2 regions of the Chromobacterium sp. INPA-IVC genome follow, and region 2 is predicted to be linked to the other one. Evidence: riboswitches for the same ligand, from Rfam matches in the RefSeq annotation. Region 2 holds a riboswitch; the other holds the start of a gene.
The links. Region 2 has a riboswitch for glycine ahead of ACX17K_RS00135 (trimeric intracellular cation channel family protein). Riboswitches for the same ligand answer to the same signal wherever they lie in the genome.
Positions count from the first base shown of each region.

Region 1: linked by a shared signal. The riboswitch ahead of gcvT (glycine cleavage system aminomethyltransferase GcvT) and the one ahead of ACX17K_RS00135 (trimeric intracellular cation channel family protein) in region 2 are both predicted to bind glycine.

Region 1 is NZ_JBTNLS010000006.1:311,269-321,627, forward strand. It holds gene ACX17K_RS13240 (class I SAM-dependent methyltransferase) at 1-71, opposite strand, end outside; gene gcvP (aminomethyl-transferring glycine dehydrogenase) at 361-3,213, opposite strand; gene gcvH (glycine cleavage system protein GcvH) at 3,306-3,692, opposite strand; gene gcvT (glycine cleavage system aminomethyltransferase GcvT) at 3,757-4,845, opposite strand; glycine riboswitch at 4,887-4,985, opposite strand; glycine riboswitch at 4,999-5,089, opposite strand; gene ACX17K_RS13260 (amino acid permease) at 5,263-6,546, opposite strand; gene gluQRS (tRNA glutamyl-Q(34) synthetase GluQRS) at 6,879-7,775, opposite strand; gene fdxA (ferredoxin FdxA) at 7,868-8,191, shown strand; gene cheD (chemoreceptor glutamine deamidase CheD) at 8,259-8,870, opposite strand; gene ACX17K_RS13280 (protein-glutamate methylesterase/protein-glutamine glutaminase) at 8,867-9,943, opposite strand; gene ACX17K_RS13285 (CheR family methyltransferase) at 9,940-10,359, opposite strand, start outside.
Region 2 is NZ_JBTNLS010000001.1:20,564-30,922, forward strand. It holds gene ACX17K_RS00095 (GAF domain-containing protein) at 1-461, shown strand, start outside; gene ribA (GTP cyclohydrolase II) at 522-1,139, shown strand; RNA gene ssrA (transfer-messenger RNA) at 1,209-1,573, shown strand; gene nirK (copper-containing nitrite reductase) at 1,843-3,273, shown strand; gene ACX17K_RS00115 (formylglycine-generating enzyme family protein) at 3,270-4,046, shown strand; gene ACX17K_RS00120 (SCO family protein) at 4,043-4,618, shown strand; gene ACX17K_RS00125 (hypothetical protein) at 4,683-5,210, opposite strand; gene ACX17K_RS00130 (TIGR02117 family protein) at 5,483-6,175, opposite strand; gene ACX17K_RS00135 (trimeric intracellular cation channel family protein) at 6,375-6,989, opposite strand; glycine riboswitch at 7,141-7,238, opposite strand; glycine riboswitch at 7,243-7,328, opposite strand; gene ACX17K_RS00140 (DUF3141 domain-containing protein) at 7,394-9,973, opposite strand; gene ACX17K_RS00145 (GNAT family N-acetyltransferase) at 10,106-10,359, opposite strand, start outside.

The DNA.
Region 1 (10,359 bases), on a different contig from region 2:
CGCCCCTGGCCGCAAGCCAGGTCCAGCCCCCTGCCGCCGCCGCCCACGCCGTACTTCTCCAGGAAATACATCAGCGACAACGCCGGCCGGTCGCCATAAAACGAATCGTTCCCTCGATAAAAAGCATCAAAATTAGCGACACACATTTCCGCTCACTCCCGCTCGCCTCTTGCTCAAATATGCGCCTGCGCGCCTTCCCCGCCAGGCCGCGTTGCATCCCCCTTAGTGATAGTTCGTACATGAACGTATGACTACTTAGTTACTATTTCTAAGTATTTACCCTTACACATTTATCAGACATAAAAAACCCGCCGACTGAATGCGGCGGGTTGAGGCTGAACCGGCAAGGCCGGCAGACGTTTACGCGTAGTTTTCCATGCCCGGGCAGCTGCATACCACATTGCGGTCGCCATAGACATCGTCGATGCGGTTCACGCTCGGCCAGAACTTGTTTTCCAGCACGTAAGGCAGCGGGAACAGGCCCTGCTCTCGGCTGTACGGGCGGTTCCAGTCGCCGGCGATGTCGGCCTTGCTGTGCGGCGCGTTGCAGAGAGGATTGTTGTCCGCCGGCCATGCGCCGCTTTGCACCTGGTCGATCTCGGCGCGGATAGCGGCCATCGCCGCGATGAAGCGGTCCAGCTCGGCCTTGGGCTCGGATTCGGTCGGCTCTATCATCAGCGTGCCCGGCACCGGGAAGCTCATGGTCGGCGCGTGGAAGCCGTAGTCCATCAGGCGCTTGGCCACGTCCACTTCGGTCACGCCGGAAGCGGCCTTCAGCGGGCGCAGGTCGATGATGCACTCATGGGCGACGCGTCCGTTGGCGCCGGTATACAGCACCGGGAAGTGCTCGGCCAGGCGAGTAGCCAGATAGTTCGCCGACAGCAGCGCGTTCTCGGTGGCCTGCTTCATGCCTTCCGCGCCCATCATCGCGATGTACATATACGAGATCGGCAGAATGGAGGCGGAACCGAACGGCGCGGCCGACACCGCGGTCTGGCCTTCCACCGCGCCCGGCACCGGCGCCACCACGTGGTTGGCGATGAACGGCGCCAGGTGGGCCTTGAGGCCGATCGGGCCCATGCCCGGGCCGCCGCCGCCGTGCGGGATGCAGAAGGTCTTGTGCAGGTTCATGTGCGACACGTCGGCGCCGATATCGGCCGGACGGGTCAGGCCCACCTGGGCGTTCAGGTTGGCGCCGTCCATATAGACCTGGCCGCCATGGCTATGGACGATCTCGCAGATCTGTTTGATGCCCTGCTCGAACACGCCGTGGGTGGACGGATAGGTGATCATCAGCGCGGCCAGATTGGCGGCGTGCTGCTCGGCCTTGTCCTTCAGATCGGCCACGTCGACGTTGCCGGCTTCATCGCACTTCACCACCACCACCTGCATATTCATCATCTGCGCAGTGGCCGGATTGGTGCCGTGCGCCGATTGCGGAATCAGGCAGATGTCGCGGTGGCTCTCGCCGCGCGACTCATGGTAGCGGCTGATCGCCAACAGGCCGGCGTATTCGCCCTGGGCGCCGGAGTTGGGCTGCATCGAGATCGCGTCGAAGCCGGTGATCGCCTTCAACTGCGTCTGCAGGCCTTCGATCAGCTGCAGATAGCCGACGGTCTGCTCGCGCGGCGCGAACGGGTGCATATTGGCGAATTCCGGCCAGGTGATCGGGATCATCTCGCTGGTGGCGTTCAGCTTCATGGTGCAGCTGCCCAGCGAGATCATCGAGTGGTTCATCGCCAGGTCGCGGTTTTCCAGCTTCTTCATATAGCGCAGCATCTCGTGCTCGCTATGGTGGGTGTTGAACACCGGGTGGGTCAGGATGGCCGACTCGCGCTTGAGCGCGGCCGGGATCGCGTCCTGGGCGGCGGCGTCCAAAGCGGCGATGTCGGCCGGCTTGCCGGTGAACAGCTCGATCAGACGGGCCAGGTCCGACTCAGTGGCGGCCTCATGGAAGGCCACGCCCAACACGGTCTTGCCGACGCGGCGCAGGTTGTAGCCGGCGGCCAGCGCGGCGGCGTAAATGGCGTCGGCCTTGGCCGCCTCCACCTGCACGGTGTCGAAGAAGCGGTCGAACGCCAGCTTGCCGCCGGCCTCTTTCACCGCGTGGGCGAAGATCGCAGCCAGGCGATGGATGCGGGCGGCGATGCGCTGCACGCCCTCCGCGCCGTGGTAGACCGCGTACAGGCCGGCGATATTGGCCAGCAGCACCTGGCTGGTGCAGATGTTGGAGTTGGCCTTCTCGCGGCGGATGTGCTGCTCGCGGGTCTGCAGCGCCATGCGTAGCGCGGTCTTGCCCTTGGCGTCGATGGACACGCCGATGATGCGGCCCGGCGCCGAGCGCTTCATCTCGTCCTTGAACGCGAAGTAAGCGGCGTGCGGGCCGCCGAAGCCCATCGGCACGCCGAAGCGCTGGGTGTTGCCCAGGGCGATGTCGGCGCCCATTTCGGCCGGCGACTTCAGCGCCACCAGCGCCATCACGTCGGCGGCGACGGCGACCACGCCGCCCTTGGCCTTGATGGCCGCGATGTGCGGGGTCAGGTCGATCAGATCGCCGGCTTCGCCCGGATACTGGAACAGCGCGCCGAAGTAATCGCCGTTGCCAGCCTCTTCCGGATGGCCTTGCACCAGCTCGAAGCCGAAGTACTTGGCGCGGGTCTTCATCACATCCAGCGTCTGCGGCAGCACGCGGCTGTCGACGAAGAAGCTGGCGGATTTGGACTTGGACACGCGCTTGGCCATCGCCATCGCCTCGGCGGCGGCGGTAGCCTCGTCCAGCAGCGACGCATTGGCCATTTCCAGGCCGGTCAGGTCTATCACCATCTGCTGGAAGTTCAGCAATGCTTCCAGACGGCCCTGTGCGATCTCGGCCTGGTACGGGGTGTAAGCGGTGTACCAGCCCGGGTTTTCCAGCACATTGCGCAGGATGACGGTGGGCGTCAGCACCGGGTAGTAACCCAGGCCGATGAAGGACTTGTTGACCACGTTCTTGGATGCTACCGCCTTCAGCGCGGCCAGCGCCTCGGCTTCCGGCTGCGGCGACGGCAGATCCAGGCGGCGGTTCAGGCGAATGTCGGCCGGCAAGGTCTGGTCGACCAGCGCGTCGATGGACGGCACGCCGACAGCGGCCAGCATCTCGGCGCGCTCGGCGTCGGACGGGCCAATGTGGCGGGCGATGAATTCGTGGTGATTGAAGAGTTCGGAGAGCGACATGCTTGGGACTTCCTTCTTTGCGGCGGCCTGCGCGAGGCCGCGCCGGGAAAAACAACGCCCCGGCGTCTTGCGACGGCGGGGCGGTCAGGCTATCAGGCGCCGATTTCCTTGGCGTAGGCGGCGGCGTCCATCAGGCCGTCCAGATCCGCGGCGTTGGCCGGCTTGATCTTGAAGAACCAGCCGTCGCCGTACGGATCGGTGTTGGCCAGCTCCGGCTCGCCTTCCAGCTCCTCGTTGACGGCCAGCACTTCGCCGGCGATCGGACAGTAGACGTCGGAAGCGGCCTTCACCGACTCCACCACGCCGGCCTGCTCATCCTTGGCCAGCTTCGCGCCGACTTTCGGCAGCTCGACGAAGACGATGTCGCCCAGCAATTCCTGCGCGTGCGCGGTGATGCCCACGGTGACGGAACCGTCGGCTTCCAGGCGCAGCCACTCGTGGCTGTCGACGTATTTCAGTTCGGCGGGAATGTTGCTCATCTTGAAGTTCTCCAGCTTAAGATCAGATCAATGGTGACGGCAGTCGCCTAGAGGCGCTGCCCGATTATTCGAAAACTTTCTTACCGTTGCGCACGAAAGGCATCTTCACCACGCGCACATCGGTCAGCGTGCCGCGCAGATCCACCTGGGCGGCGGCGCCGGTGGCGGCCGGCACGCGAGCGATGGCGATCGAGTGCTTCAACGTCGGCGAGAAGGTGCCGCTGGTGATCACGCCTTCGCCGACGCCCTCCACCACCACCTTCAGGCCCTCGCGCAGCACGCCGCGGCCTTCCAGCACCAGGCCCACCTGCTTCATCTTCACGCCGGCGGCCTTTTGCGCTTCCAGCGCCTCGCGGCCATTGAACTTGCGCTCGGCCGGCTCCCAGGCGATGGTCCAGCCCATGCCGGCTTCCAGCGGCGACACGGTCTCGTCCATGTCGTGGCCGTACAGATTCATGCCGGCTTCCAGGCGCAGCGTGTCGCGCGCGCCCAGGCCGATCGGCGACACGCCGGCGGCTTGCAGTTGGTTGAAGAAGGCGATGGCCTGGTCGGCCGGAACCATGATTTCCAGGCCGTCTTCGCCGGTGTAGCCGGTGCGGGCGTAGAACCATTCATCCTGCGGCAGGCCTTGAAACACTTTCAACGCGCGGATGGCGTCGGCCAGTTCCGGCTTCACGGCGCAGACTTTGTCTATGGCTTGCGGGCCCTGCACCGCCAGCATCGCCAGATCGCGGCGTACCTTGAGCGCCACGTCGAGGCCGGCCTTCTGGCTTTCCATCCAGGCCAGGTCTTTTTCGGTGGTGCCGGCGTTGACCACCATGCGGTAGCCATAGGAAGTGAGATAGACGATCAAGTCGTCGACGACAGTGCCTTCCGGAGTCAGCATGCCGGAATACAGCGCCTTGCCCTCGAAGCCGAGCTTGGACACGTCGTTGGCGATCAGTTTTTGCAGCCAGGCTTTGGCGTCGGAGCCGGTGATGTCGACCACCGTCATGTGGGAAACGTCGAACATGCCCGCGTCGGTACGGACGATCTCATGCTCTTTCAGCTGGGAACCATAATGGATGGGCATTTCCCAACCGGCGAAATCGACCATCTTGGCGCCGGCGGCGAGGTGGGCTTCATACAGCGGAGTACGTTTCGGGGCCGTCATGGCGCGGTTCCTTCGAGCAAAGTGTGGATATCCTCTATCAACCACACCCCTCTGTCCCTGCACCTGAGATTTTCCGGCCGGATAAGCCGTTAGCCCCTTCGGTGGACGCCGCGCGGGCGCCGCTCTCCAGATTGCGCGAACCGGCTGCCGCCGGCCGATAATACAGTCCTTTTGCCTGAGCGATTGCGGGTGCGCTTGCGCCTTCGGCGGCGGCCGAAAAGCCGCTCTCTCCTGTATGACCCGGCGATTATGGTGTCAATATCCGGGCCTTGGCAAGCCAATATTATTTCTATATCAAACAGTCTGAATAAATGTTTTTCAAGGAAAAAAACCGCTCATCCTCATGCATTGAAATGGTTCGAAAACGAAAAAAGCGCAGGCTTTCGCGCTGCGCTTTTTCGCTGACCGGAACGTCGTTCAATCCCCAACGAACCGTTCCTTCAACTGCCAGACATAGATGGGCAGGCCCATCAGCAACAGCAACATGCCCCACATGACAATATCGGCGCCGGAGCCGTACAACGCCCACAGCGAGTAAACGAAGCCGATGCCGGCGAAGAAGCCGGGAGCGACGTAATCCTTGGGCGCGAACTCCTTGCCGCGCATCAGCATGATGGCGATCAGCGCCATCGAGCAGAACGCGTACGGCAGCAGCGTAGTGGCGGTGGCCAGCAGGATGATGAATTCGAAGATCTTCACCCCGCTGTCACCGCCGGCATACTTCATCGCCATCAGAATGGTGACCAGCGCGCTGGACAGCACCAGGCCGAAGATGGGCACGCCGGCCGCGTTGCGCTGGTCGAAACGGCTGGGGAACAGACCATCCTTGGCCGCGGCCGCCGGCACGTGCGCCTGCATCAGGCTCCAGCCGTTGAGCGCGCCGAAGCAGGACACCACCGCGCCGAAGCCCACCAGCCAGTAGCCCCAGTCGCCCCACATCAGTTTGGCCGCGTCAGCGAACGGCGCCTGCGAAGCCGCCAACGTATCCGCCGGCATCAGGCCCATCAGCGACACCGTGGACAGGATGTAGAGCACGGTGGCCAGCAAGGTGCCGATCACGGTGGCGCGCGGGATGGTCTTCTCCGGCTCCACCACGTCGCCGGCCGGCACCGACGCCGACTCCAGGCCGAGGAAGGCCCACAACGTCAGCGCCATCGTCGCGGACAACGAGGACAGCAGCGGCTTGTTGTGCGGGTTGAATGTCAGATTTTCCGGCTGGAAATGGAAGAAGCCGATGAAGGTGACCGCCGCCAGCGGCAGCAGCTTCAGCAGCGTGGTCACCACCGCCACCACGCCGGAGCTGCGCGCGCCGCGGCTGTTGATCCAGGTGACGATCCAGATCAGGCCGATGGCGACCGCGCCGGCCAGCGGCTCGTTGTGCCCCAACACCGGGAAAAACACCTGCATATAGCTGGTGGCCGCCACCGCCAGCGCGGCGTTGCCGGCCCACAGCGCGATCCAGTAGCCCCAAGCGATCCAGAAACCGGCGAAATCGCCGAAGCCCGCGTGGATGTAGGCGTACGGCCCGCCCTCGCGCGGCAGGATGGCCGACAGGCGGGCGAACACCAGCGCCAGGCAGATGGCGCCGCAGGAAGTCAGCAGCCAGCCCAGCATCGACACGCCGCCGAAGGGCGCCAGCGAAGCCGGCAGCAGGAAAACGCCGGAGCCTATCATATTGCCCACCACTAGGGCGGTGCACATCCAGACTCCGAGCGAGCCCTTCTTTTTAGTGGAACTGTTTTCGTTCAAACCTGACTCTCCGTGGGAACGAAAGCATCGCGCGCCGGGGTGGTCGCACCCGGCGTCAGACATGCGCAAAGGTCAAAACCGCATCGGCAGGCCTATTGGCCATGGCTTCAAGATAGCTGAAGCCGGAACGCTCGGCTGCGCCGCAGCCGGGTGCGGCCTGCCGCCGCGCCAAAAAAAGGGCGCATTAAAACACAGTTTTGACGTAAAAACATGTCGCATTGACGATTTTTTTCATCAAAAAACCGTTAGCAGACAAATGCTTGCGTCATTTAAATGGAAAATCGTCAGGAATGAGGGAGTTGCAAGGGACCGGCCGGCACGCGGCTCAATGACCAATTCGCCACCGCCCAGCGCCACAGCTCGTCCAGGCTCTCGCAGTCTGCCGGCGGGACATGCCCCAGCAGCTCAAGCGCCGCGCGCAGCTGCCGCGCGGCGTCGCGGGTCGATATCGCCGGCGCCAGCGTCTGTTTGGACAATTTCTCGCCGGCGGAGTTGGTCAGCACCGGCAGGTGGCAATAGCCTGGCGCGGGCAGTCCGAGCGCGTCGTAAACCGCCAGTTGGCGCGGCGTGGACACCAGCAGATCCGCGCCGCGGACGATGTCGGTGACGCCCTGCTCGGCATCGTCCACCACCACCGCGAGTTGATAGGCCCAAAAGCCGTCGGCGCGCAGCAGCACGAAATCGCCGATGTCGCGCGCCAGATCCTGTGGGTATGCGCCCTGCAGCCTGTCGTCCACCACCCGCTCCCCTTCGGCCACGGCCAAGCGCCAGGCCCGGCCCTCGCGGTCGCCGGGACAGCCGCGCCGGCAGGTGCCCGGGTAAACGTAGCCGTCCAGGCCGCGGCGCGCCAACGCGGCGATTTCCTTGCGGGTGCAGCAGCAGGCATAGGCATGGCCGGAAGCGATCAGTCGCTCCAGCGCCGCGCGGTACAAATCATGGCGGCGGCTCTGGTAGACCATCTCCCCGTCCCACTCGAAGCCGAAAGCCTCCAGCGTGCGCAGAATGTCGTCGGCTGCGCCCGGCACCTCGCGCGGAGGGTCCAGGTCTTCCATCCGCAGCAGCCATTCGCCGCCGCGGCTGCGCGCTTCCAGATAGCTGCCGACGGCGGTGCTGAGCGAGCCCGCGTGCAACAGGCCGGTGGGACTGGGGGCGAAACGGCCCCGGTAGGTAGCATTGGACATCTTGAGGAATTTGCCGGCGCGTCAGAAAGGAAATTTACCGCTAAAATGACGATTATCCCGAATCACGATCCAGCCTTACTGAGGATACACGAATGGCGTACGTTGTAACCGATGCCTGTATCAAATGCAAATACACCGACTGCGTGGAGGTCTGCCCGGTCGACTGCTTCCGCGAAGGCCCCAACTTCCTGGCGATAGACCCGGATGAATGCATAGACTGCTCGCTGTGCGTGCCCGAATGCCCCGTCAGCGCCATCTACGCGGAAGACGACGTGCCCAAGGACCAGCAAGGATTCATCGCGCTGAACGCGGAACTGGCCAAGAATTGGCCGAGCATCGTCGAGCGCATCGATCCGCTGCCCGACCACGCCGACTGGGCCGACGTGAAAGACAAGCTGCCCCACCTGGAGCGCTAGCCCGCCTCCCGGCCAAAACCAGAAGCGGCCTTTCGGCCGCTTTTTTGTTTCCGGCCCGCTCGGCTGCCTAGATGAAAAGATCGATGTCGCCGGTTTTGGCGCCTTCGTTCTGCTCCACGATGCGGCCGCGGTACGGCTGCTCCTGCTTGATCGCCGCGCTGGTGCGCTTCAGTTTCTTGATCAGCACCTTGCCGGTCGCGGTGAAGAAATACACCTTGCGCGCGCATTCGCCCAGCAGATCCTCGGCCAGAACGGGAATCTGCTCGTTGGCCAGGTAACTGCGGATAAAATGGCTGTTGCGCTCCCCCACCCTCACCATCGTCATGCCGTCCAGCACATTGCCGGCCCCGAAGATCTTGGCCTCCAGCCGGTTGCGCATCGCGCCCAGTTTTTGCATGTCGGTGATCAGCAACTCCATCGCGTTGACGCCGAAGCGGGCCGCGGACGCGCCGGAACCCAGATCCAGCGAGCCTTCGGGCAGCAGGAAGTGGTTCATGCCGGCCACGCCGGACAGGCGGTCGCTCAGGCATACCGCCACGCAGGAACCCAGCAGCGTCATCAGCAGCTTGGGCTGGTTGGTGGCGTGGAACTCGCCGGGAAACACCTTGACCGCCATGATCTGGAAATGTTTGTCGTAATACTGGCGATTATTGCCGTCTACCGTATCGGCATGATTCATGTAATCGCCCCTTCAGCATGCCCCTGCAGGCACTCGACCACTTTTTCCGCCAGCCGATTCAAAGGATGCACATGCATCACCGCGCCGATCTTGAACGCCTCGCGCGGCATGCCGTACACCACGCAGCTGGCTTCATCCTGTCCGAAGGTGGCGGCGCCGGCGTGACGCATCTGCAACAAGCCTTCCGCGCCGTCCTTACCCATGCCGGTGAGAATCACGCCGATGGCCTGCTTGCCCAACAGCCTGGCCGCGGACTCGAACAAGGGATCCACCGCCGGGCGGTGGCGATTGACCTTTTCCCCCTGGTCCAGCGCGATCCGGTAGCCGCCGCCGGCCGCCGGCGCCACCCGCATATGGGAATGGCCCGGCGCGATATAGGCGACACCCGGCCTCACCGCCTCTCCCTCCTCAGCCTCCTTCACCCGTATCGGGCACAGCCTGTCCAGGCGCATCGCGAAAGTGAAGGTAAAGTGCTCGGGCATGTGCTGGACGATCAGAATCGGCGGACCATCGGCCGGCATGCCCATCAGAAAGTCCTTGATCGCCTCCGTTCCTCCGGTAGAAGCGCCGACGAATACCAGAGCGTCCTTCCTCAGCGGCGCGGCCACGCCCATCCTCCTTGCCGATCTCGGCTGAAGGAATCGGCTTGGCTGCCTCAACCTGGCCTCGGCGGCCGCCCTGAGCTTCTCGCGTATGTCCTCCGCGTACTCCTGCATATGCCGCGCGATGTCGTTGGCCGGCTTGTGGATGAAATCGACGGCGCCGATCTCGAGCGCTGCGAGCGTGGTTTCCGATCCCGCATCGGTAAAGGACGAGATCATCAGCACCGGCGTCGGCCTCAGCCGCATCAGGCGGCGCAGGAACTCCAGTCCGTCCATCCGCGGCATTTCCACATCCAGCGTCACCACGTCGGGATTGGTTTCCCGTATCTTCTCCCGGGCAATGATGGGATCGGCCGCCGTCGCCACCACTTCCATGTCCGGCGCCTCGTTGACGATGGCGGTCAGCAAGCTGCGCACCAACGCCGAATCGTCGACCACCACCACCCTTATCTTCCTGCCCGCAGCGCTCATCCGCCCTCCTCTTCCCCGCCGGGGCGCGCCAGCCGATAGGTGGTTCTGCCGCAGCCGGCATAGGCGTCGGTCAGGTGCGTGATGTTTTCCGAGTGCCCGAGCATCAGCAATCCATCCGGCCGCAGGCAGCCGGCCATCCGGTTCAGAATGCCGGCCTGGGTGGGCTTGTCGAAATAGATCATCACATTGCGGCAGAAGATCACGTCAAAGCGGCCGATGTCCGGCCAGCTTGGCGCCACCAGGTTGAACTGGAAGAAGGACACCGCCTCCCGCACCTGCCGCTTGAGCCGGATCATGCCCTCGTTGCGGCCCACGCCCTTGTCGAAATATCGCTGAAGCTGGGCGCCGGACACCTTCTCGGCCCGATCTCTGGCATAGACGCCGTGCGCCGCCTGCTGCAACACATTGGTATCGAT
Region 2 (10,359 bases):
TCAACCTGAACGCCTTGCTGGACTCGGTCAACGCCAAGATCGGCGCCGACTGGCTGGGCATCTACCGCAAGATCGGCATCGGCAAGAACGCGGTGCTGGTCAAGCTGGCCTACAAAGGCGTGGAAAGCCGCGCCGAGTTTCCGTTGACGGAGGCGTTCGCGGAGTTCAGCAACAACAGTCGCGTCGGCCTTACCGGCTGGGCGGTGGTGGTGGACGACATCGATCAATGGCGCGCCGAAGGCGGCGGCTACTACGAGTGTGATCCCAAGGTGAAGAGCGAGATCTGCCTGCCGGTCTTGCGCAGCGACGACAACGTGCTGGGCATCATCGACGCCGAGTCGTTCACCGCCGGCCACTTCACGCCGGAGCGCCAGGTATGGCTGGCGGCGCTGGCCATCGTGCTGCCGCAGATCCTCGCCAATCTGCCGCCGCTTGAAAACGGGGAAAGCCTCCCCAACTAAGCATCATCACAGGCCGCCGCGCGGCCTTTTCGCATTGCATTCCTCAGCGTTGGAGAAGTCATGTCGCCGCACCCGCAACCCGCTCCCGAACCCATCATCCAGTACATCGCCAGCTGCAAGCTGCCCACGCCGTGGGGAGAGTTCGCCATGCATGGCTTCGAGGAGGAAAGCGGGCAGGAGCACGTGGCGCTGACGCTGGGCGAGGTGGGCGACGGCCAGCCGGTGCTGGCGCGGCTGCACTCGGAATGCCTGACCGGCGACGCGCTGTTCTCCTTGCGTTGCGATTGCGGCTTCCAACTGGAAGCCGCGATGGAGGCGATCAGCAAGGCTGGCCGCGGCGCGCTGCTGTATCTGCGCCAGGAAGGCCGGGGGATCGGCCTGATCAACAAGATCCGCGCCTACAAGCTGCAGGACGGCGGCGCCGATACGGTGGAAGCCAACGAGCGGCTGGGCTTCCCGGCCGATATGCGCGATTTCCGCATCGCCCGCCACATGCTGGAGCATCTGGGCATAGGCAGCGTCAAGGTGATGACCAACAATCCCCGCAAGCTGGCCACGCTGGAGACTGCCGGCATCAAGGTGGTGGAGCGCGTGCCGCTGCAGGTGGGCCGCAATCCGTACAACGACCGCTACCTGGACACCAAGGCCGCCAAGCTGGGGCATATGCTGTTCAAGTGACAGGCGCTTGGCGGCGATGCCTGGACTCGCCAAGCGATGATAGTTGTAATATAATGAACATTCTTATCTGGGGGCGACCTGGTTTCGACGGGGGTTGCGAAGCAGATGGGGGCATACCGGGATTTCAGTCACCCCGTAAAACACTGAATTTTTTTAGTCGCAAACGACGAAACTTACGCTCTAGCAGCCTAACGGCCGGCTAGACACTACAACGGTTCGCAGATGGGCCGGGGGCGTCAAAACCCTGTAGTGTCACTCTACATCTGCTAGTGCTGCTCCGGGTTACTTGGTTCAGTGCGAAATAATAGGTAACTCGCCAAAGTCCAGCCTGTCCGTCGGCGTGGCGGAGGTTAAATCCAAATGACACGACTAAGTATGTAGAACTCACTGTAGAGGACTTTCGGACGCGGGTTCGATTCCCGCCGCCTCCACCAGTTTCCAGCCCCGGCTTTCGCCGGGGCTTTTCATTGCCTGAAAGGGCGTTCTGCAAAAAAGCGACGGGCGCTTCGCGGCGACTTGTTCTGCATCAAGCAATCATGCCATTGATATTTTCCTCTGGAAGCCAATCCGGCAGACTTTAACATGTATTAATTATGCATTTTAAGGGGGCCCTTGCGCCCACGGTGTCAGTCTGGCGTGTCCGGCGGCTGCGTCCTTGCTGCATTCGCCTCCGGCGCGCCGATATCAGGCGAGGAGTGTTGCGGTGAAAAGATTGCTGAAGAACGGATTTCCCTTGTCCGGCGTTTTGGCGGCGGCGCTGTCCTGTTTGGCCGCGTCGGCGGGCGCAGGGCCCTTGCCTATCGTCCATCAGGCGCTGGTGGCGCCGCCCATGATGCCGCCGCCGATCACGCGCAAGACGCCGGCCCGGGTGGTGGTGGATTTGACGGTGGAGGAGGTGGAGCGCGAGATCGCGCCGGGTTCGCGCTACATGTTCTGGACCTTCGGCGGCACGGTGCCGGGCAAGATGATACGGGTGAGGACCGGCGATACCGTGGAGCTGCATCTGAAGAATCTGGCCAGCAACAAGCTGCCGCACAACATCGACCTGCACGCGGTCACCGGGCCGGGGGGCGGCGCGCCGCAGACGCTGGTGGCGCCGGGCAACCAGGCGGTGTTCAGCTTCAAGGCGCTGAATCCGGGCCTCTATGTCTACCACTGCGCCACCGCGCCGGTGGGCATGCACATCGCCAACGGCATGTACGGCATGATTCTGGTGGAGCCGGAAAAGCCACTGCCCAAGGTGGATCGCGAGTACTACGTGATGCAGGGCGAATTCTACACCGGAACCGGGTATCGGGCCGGCGGGCTGCAGCCCTTCGACATGCAGAAGGCGATAGATGAAAAGCCGACCTATGTGCTGTTCAACGGCGCGGACCGCGCGCTGGCCGGCAATAAGGCGCTGACCGCCAAGGCCGGCGAAAAGGTCCGCATCTATTTCGGCGTCGGCGGGCCCAATCTCGCTTCCAGCTTCCACATCATCGGCGCGATCTTCGACAAGGTGTACAACGAGGGCAGCGTCCATTTTCAGCGCAATGTGCAGACTACGATGGTGCCCGCCGGCGGTTCGGCCATCGTCGAGTTCACGCCCAAGGTGCCGGGCAGCCTGACCCTGGTCGACCACTCGCTGACACGGGCCTTCAACAAGGGGGCGATCGGCCTGTTGACGGTCAGCGGCCCCGAGCGGCCCGACATCTATTCCAAGGGCGTGATCAGCGCGCTGGGCGCGGCATCGCCGGTTTCGGCGAAACCCTCCCCGGGCGAAGACGCGCCGGTCAATGCCGAGCCGCCGCAAACGCATGAAGCCGCGCCAGCCGATCATGGCCGGGCGGTGTTCAGCAAGAACTGCGTGGTTTGCCATCAGGCCAATGCCCAGGGGCTGGACGGCGTGTTCCCGCCGCTGGCCAATTCCGATCTGATCCAGAAGCGTCCGCTGGAGGCAGCCAGGATCATCCTGGGCGGCCGCGCGGGGCCGATCACCGTCAACGGCGTCAATTACAACGGCGTGATGCCCGCGCTGGACTTGTCGGACCAGGAGGTGGCTGACGTGCTCAACTATGTCAGCACGCAGTTCAACCATGGCAAGCCGGTAGTCACGGTGGACGAGGTGAAGACGCTGCGGGCGCAGCGGCAATGAGCGCGCGCCTGGCGCTCGCGCTGGCGTGTTGCGGGTTGTTGGCGTGGCATACGGCGCGGGCCGCCGATTATGCGGCGGTATCGGGCGGAGCTTTCCGCAGCGCCTTGTCTCCGGATGGCGCGGCCGTGGCGGTCAAGCCGTATCGGCTGAGGGCGAGGCCGGTCACCAATGGCGAGTTCCTGCGCTTCGCGCAGGCGCATCCTGAGTGGCGGCGGGGGGCGGTTCCCGCCCTGTATGCCGGGGGCGGATATCTCGCCGACTGGCGCGCCGCGGACGATTTTGGCGATCTGCCTGAGGACGCGCCGGTCACTCGCGTCAGCTGGCATGCGGCGCGCGCCTATTGCCGCAGCGAAGGCGCGCGCTTGCCCGCGTGGGGCGAGTGGGAGATGGCGGCGGCGGCCGATGCAGGGCGCCGCGACGCTCGGGATGATCCGCAGTGGCGGGCGCGCATTCTGCAGTGGTACGCGCAGCCGACTAGGCGGCTGCTGGCACCGGTAGGGCGGGAGCCCAATGTCTGGGGCATTAGCGACTTGCATGGCTCCATCTACGAGTGGGTGGAGGATTTCAACGGCCTGTTCGTCACCAGCGACAGCCGATCCCAGGGGGAGCAGCGCACGCTGGCCACCTGCGGCGCGGCGGCCTTGTCGCTGGGAGACAGGGAAAACTACGCGATCCTGATGCGCATCGCGATGCTGGCGGCGCTGAACGCCGCCGACACCGTGGGCACGGTGGGTTTCCGCTGCGCCAGGGATGAACCGGAGGAAAGACCATGAGGGGATGGAAAGGCGGCCTGGCCGCATGTTTGCTGGCGCTGGCGTCGAGCGGGGCCTGGGCGGGAAATGATCTGCCGGGCGATTCCCTGTACCGGCTGGACGCGCCGCTGACCACGCAGCGCGGCGACGCGCTGAAGTTCTCGGATCTGGCCGGCAAGCCGGCGTTGATCACCATGTTCTACGGCGATTGCAAACTGGCTTGTCCGATCGTGATGGAGGGCGTGAAGTCCATCATCGCCGCGCTGCCGGCCCGGGACCGGGATCGGGCGACGGTGCTGATGGTGAGCTTGAATCCGGGGGCGGACACGCCGGCAAGTTTGTCGCATCTGGCGGGCGAGCACGGAATCCGGGCGCGGAACTGGCTGCTCGCGGTCGGTAAGTCGGACGAAGACACCCGCGGCGTCGCCGCCGCGCTGGGCATACGCTATCGGCGGCTGGATAGCGGCGAGATCAACCACTCCACCCGCATCGTGGTGACAGATCCGCAGGGCCGGATTGCGGCCTCCACCGAGGATATCGGCCCCAAGCCCGATCCGGCGGTGGTCAAGGCGCTGCATGGCCTGCTGAAATAGCAGTCAGTCGCCGCTGCGTAATGGTGGCGGCCCGCTTCCAGTTCTTTAGGTGGAGTGCTGCTGTCTATGCTGTTGAAGTTTTGTCTTGCATGTGGACGGCGGCAGTGTCGCCGGCTGCCTGGCGCAGAGCTTCCATCAGCGCGGCAAGCTCCTCTACGGGCAAGGTGAATATGAAGGGCAGCATCAGGCCACCGGGCGGTCTGGATTTGCCCGAATCTTTGGTGTGCTGGTAGCAAACGTAGGTTTGTCCCATGCCGAGGTGGATGACGCTGACGCGCTCGATGTCTTTCCAGCGGATATCGCGCTGCATGCGTCTGTTGCCGCCGGTGATCCGAAACCCGGTTTCGTCCAGTTGAATTTGTGGCGGAGTTCGGTAGGCCCAGCTTGTCAGCGCGGCAAGGGAGAGCAAGACGGCGCTGCCGGCCAGCCATCCCCAGTGAGGAGCCAGCAGGTACATCAGCGCGGACAGCATGGCGAGCGCGCAGATGGCCAGCATCATTCGCCGGTGATGGCTGAGGGAGGCTTGGAGCGTGAGGGGCAGTTCCACGTCGATTTCGCCATCGTTCAAAGTAGAGTCGAGAGGGGCGTGCATTTTAGGGCTTGTAGTTTGGTGAATGAGTCGAGTGTTCTGGCAGCCATTGTTCCAGTGAGCGCAATTCTTGCGCGTTCACTGGATCGGTGGCGCCATAGACTAGGCGGGTATGAATATTGATGCGCTGGTTTCGATGCAGGCATTGGCAGGGCATCGGTTTCAGGCATCATGTCTTCGTTCAGAGCAGTCAATTGCCGCGCTTCGCTGGAGCGGGTAATGGTCTGCCTGAGCGTCTCGATTTTCAGATTGGAGAATTGCGACCTGTCCACCATTCATTTCTCCAGCTGCCAGAACAGTGGCTGGACGAAAGGGGACCACAGCGCGGTGCGCACGCCGGCTTCGGCCAGCGCGTCGCGCGTCCATTGGTTGCAGGTGACGATGGGGTTGTAGCGGCCATGGGCGGCGTAGAAGGCGTCGTTGTCGCCGTAGTGGCGTCCGGTTTCCTGCAAGGCCCGGTTGTGGGCGTCGAGCGGCGCGCTTTGGCGGATGAAGTCCGCCAGCCGGCGGTATTGTTCCGGGCTGATCAGGATGCGCCGGGTGTCCTTGCCCTCCTTGGGCTGGGGCAGGTATTCCACGTGCAGCACGCTTTGGTCGAACGCCAGCGCGGCCAATGCCTTGCCGGCGCTCAGGTCTTCCCAGTTTTGTATGGTCAGGAAGAATACCTTGCTGCCCCAGCCGATGGAGATGTAGGGCGAGCGCGCGTACAGGTCTGGGCGGCGGATGTGTTCCGGAGGAAAGGCGGCGGTCCAGTCCTGCGCATCGGTCTTGACCGGCATGATCACGCTGGTGTGCACGCCGTTGCTGTCCAGGTAGATGGGGATGCCGTTCGCGGGCGGCGCCCAGCCGCGGTTGCTGGGCAGCAGTCCCAGCGCCAGCGCGGCGAGCAGGTAGCAGATCAAGAGCGCGGGGATGGCCAGCAGCAGGCGCAGGATAAGGCGGCGAAAGGCGGAGCCGGAAATATGCATGGTGATGTCGGCTGGTCAGCGGCGGGATATCAGGGGCTTCTTATTTACATTGGGTGGTTGGTGTGTGTCAAATATCCATTGCCACTTGCGCGGGCGCGGGGCTTGGGCAGGGCAAGCAGGGGGCCGGAGCCTGCGGCGTCGCGGCGCGGGTGCCCAGAATGCGAAACACCCCGCCAGGGCGGGGTGTTTGTCTTGGGGCTCAGTGGTGGTCGTGCCGGTAGGCGAATACCGGCAACTGCCATTCGCGCCACAGCGCGACCAGGCGCAGCGCCAGGCCGAAGGCGAAGCTGGCGATCACGTTCCAGTCGTGGGGCATGGCCAAATGGTTGAGGCCCAGGTACAGGATGGCCACCAGCAGCGACACGCTGGCGTACAGCTCGCGGCGGAATACGATGGGCACGCGGTTGCATAGCACGTCGCGCAGAATGCCGCCGGCGATGCCGGTGATCATGCCGGCCATCACGATGATGACCGGGTGGTAGCCCATGCCCAGCGCCACGTCGCAGCCGATGATGGTGAACGCCACCAGGCCCAGCGCGTCCAGGATCAGGAACAGGCGGTTCAGATGACGCATGTAGCGGGCGACCAGGACCGCGGCCAGGCCGCCGGCCACCACCAGCAGCACGTATTCCGGATGCTGGGTCCAGCCTATCGGATAGCGGCCCAGCACGATGTCGCGCACCGTGCCGCCGCCCAGCGCGGTGAGGAAGGCGATGACGGCTACGCCGAAAATGTCCATGTGGCGGCGGCCGGCCGCCAGCGCGCCGGTCATCGCTTCCGCGGTGATGGCGATCAGGTAGATCAGGGTCAGCATGATGAAATCTTATGGGGGTGGAACGATGGAATGCCAGCCGGAGCGATGGCGCGCGGATGACGGAAAACAGAAATGAGACGCGAAAGGCTCGCGCCGAGGCATGGATGAGCGGACAAGGCAAACTCCTGGACGGTTTCCGGGTTGGGTAACAGCCTCTCCCCTTGTCCTTTTACCTGAGAGTTGCGCGGCCTTTGGCCGCTTGCCCCTTCGGTGGGCCGCGCGGGGCGGCCTCTCTCCAATCGGCTTGAATCGATACTGCGCTGCGGTACGTTTGCCTGAGCGATTATGGGAGCTTGCGTCTTCGGCGGGGGCATGGCCCCTCTCTCCCGCAGAAGTGGAATATTAGCTTTCGCTATTGCAATAGTCAATGCGGGAACCGAGTCGCCCCGGTTCCCGCGCATGGCTTACGCCTTGCCTCGTTTGCCGGGCGCTGAAGCGGCTGGAGACGCGCCTGGCGCCTGGCCGTTGGCTTTGCCAGTAGGCTTTCTCGCAGCGCTTGTCCGCGCGGCAGGCTTGGCTATCGGCTTGATCTCGTCCGACGTTGGCTTAGGCGCTGCGGGCTTGGCGGTTTTTCCAGGCGTTTTGGCTGCCGGCGAGGGCTTCGTTGTGGCCGGTTTGCTTGCTGCCGGCCTGGCGGTTTTCGCCGATGGTTTGGCGGCCGGCGCGGGCTTGCTTGTCGCAGCCTTCGCGGAAACGGTTTTGCCGGAGACGGGCTTGGCCACGGGGAGCGAAACGGCGGGGGCGGCCTCGACCGGGATCTGCGAGCGGACCGCAGGCTCCGCTTCAGCCCGAGCTGCGGGAGAGGCGGCGCGGATCGCGGCGGCGGCGTCGAGCTCCAGCGTCTTGGCCACTTGGTCCAGCCGCGCCTGGTGCTCGGCAGGGATGGGACCGTTCAGCGCCAGCAGATCGCGGGCCAACAGCCAGGCTTGATGGCGGCGGCGGGCATCCGGCAGCAGCAGGGGCAGGCCGCGCAGCGCGCGCGGCGCGTCCAGCCGCACCAGCGCCACCTGGTGGCGGACGATGTCCTTCAACTGCATCAGCGTCAGCGGGTACTCGTGGCGCACGTCGCGCATCACCCGGCGGATGGCGTTGAAGGGCCGCTCGTCCACCACGCCGATGCCGATGCTGACGTAGAGCAGCAGCCGCACGAAGCCGTCTGCCAGCGTGCCTTGCTCGAAGCTGGGGTCCAGCGCTTCGCGCTTCAGTCGGGCCAGTTCGCGGCTTTCCCAGGTCAGCGCCTGGCTGCGCGGCTCGCCGGCCGGCGCGACGCCGACCAGCGTCGCCAGCTGCGGCGATTCGTAGATCGCGCGGAACAGCTGCTCCTGCGCGGCGTCGCGCAGATCGCGGTAATGGTCGAGCGACTGGACAATGAAGCCAGATAGCTGTTCCTGCCACATCCACAGCGGATTGTCGGCCGCGACCGGCCGGCGCTGCTCGCGCACCTTGTCGGCCAGGTCCGGCAGCCACCACAGCCACGGGTTTTTCGGCGATACCAGCGTCCGCTCCAGCCGGGCCGGGTGCAGCTCGCGCAGCAGGCGGGCGCCGGCCTCGTTGCTGGCGGCGCGCAGCGCGGGCGAGACGTAGCGGTCGTACAGGCCCTGGTTGATCTCGGATACCCGCTTCACCACTTCGAAAGCGCGCTCGTCGTCGCGGCCGTCGTCCAGGGCCAGGATGTCGGAGACGTCGCGGGCTTCGAAACGGATGATGTAGCGGCCCTCGATGTACTCCTGGCCCGGCGCGTCCGGCGCGATGTCCTCGATGACGGCCTCGTACAGCCCGGGGGCCAGCACGTCGATCAGGTCCAGCGCGCTGGCGAATTCGCTGTGCTCCTTGTTGGCGACGCCGGCGGACACGAAGATGCCGAGGTGGCCCACTTTGTTGTGCAGGCAGTAGACGATGGTCTGTTCGTTGTTGCGGATGTCCTCCGCGTTGTCGTACAGATCGGCGATCCAGTTCAGCGCCTGTTGCGGCGGCGTGATGTTGTCGCCCCAGGACGCGAACACCATGATGGGCGAGCGGATGTTGCGCATGTCCACCCGGGCCTTGCCGTCATGGCTGGTGATCTTGCCGTGGACCAGCTCGTTGCCGACGAACAGCTTCTGGGTGATCCACTCCATTTCCGCCTTGTTCAGCAGGTAATGGCCGCCCCACCAGCGCTCGAAGTCCAGATAGCGCTGCGGCTCGGTGTCGATCTTGGCGTACAGGTTGTAGGACTTCTTCCACAGCGTGTTGGCCGGGTCCAGCTTTTCGAAATTCTCGACCAGATGGGCGCCGTCGAAATGGCCGTTGCCCAGATCGCCGGCCAGCGACGCGGTCCAGGTGCCGCCGTTCAGGCCGCCGGCGTAGCGCATCGGGTTCTTGCCGCGCACGCCGGCCCAGTACGACAGCGGCGAGCCGGCCAGCAGGATGGGGCCGACCAGCTCCGGCGCCACCGAGGCCAGCATCGCCAGCGCCCAGCCGCCCTGGCAGTTGCCGATGACGAAGGGCTTGCCGTCGCTGTCCGGGTGCAGCTCGTTGACGCGCTTGAGGAAGTGTCCCTCGGCCTTGGCCACGCTTTCTATGGTCTGGCCCGGCACCGGCTGAGGGAAGAACATCACGAAATAGCAGGGATGGCCCTGCTGCAGCGCGATGCCGATCTCGCTGTCCATCTTGAAGCCGCCGATGCCCGGCCCATGGCCGGCGCGGGGGTCGATGACGACGAAGGGGCGCTTGGAGGGATCGGTGGGCGGGCAGTTCGACGGCGGCTGGATCGCCGCCAGCGCGTAGTTGGCCGGATCGGGCAGCTCGCGGGCGTCCATGATGATGCGGTAGTCGAAAACAAGCACCGGCGGTTTGCCGCTTTCGCAGTGCTCCAGGTAGGCTTCGCCGCGGCGGTACAGCGTGTCCCAATACAGGATGCCGCGCTGGCAGGCGTCCAGCCAGTAATCAAACAACGGTTGAGGGAACGGGAACTTCCCGTCTTGAACTGCAGCAGTTGACCACATTGCAACCCCTTGTTCTTGAACGGTAGGAAAAGACGCGACGGCTCATCGCGAGCCATGGCCGTCACTGTACTCGTTATCTGCTGCGATGCAATAAATGCGAATGGTCTGGCGCCGATATGTGGCGTACAGCCATCAATTTGTTGCGGCGCAAACAGGAGTTCGAGTCGCGGCGGCCGTTTCCAGTTCCTTGACCATCACCACGCTGGCGTAGGCTTTGTCCGGCCATTGCAGCGGCGCTTCGACGCGGTAGCCGCGCTTGCCGTAGCGTTCTACCAGATGGGACGCGGGTTCGGCGGTGTCCAGGCGGATGCGAAGATAGCCCTGGCTGCGGGCCCAGGCCTCTGCGGCGTCCATCAGTTGCGAACCTAGACCGCATCCTTGCCAGA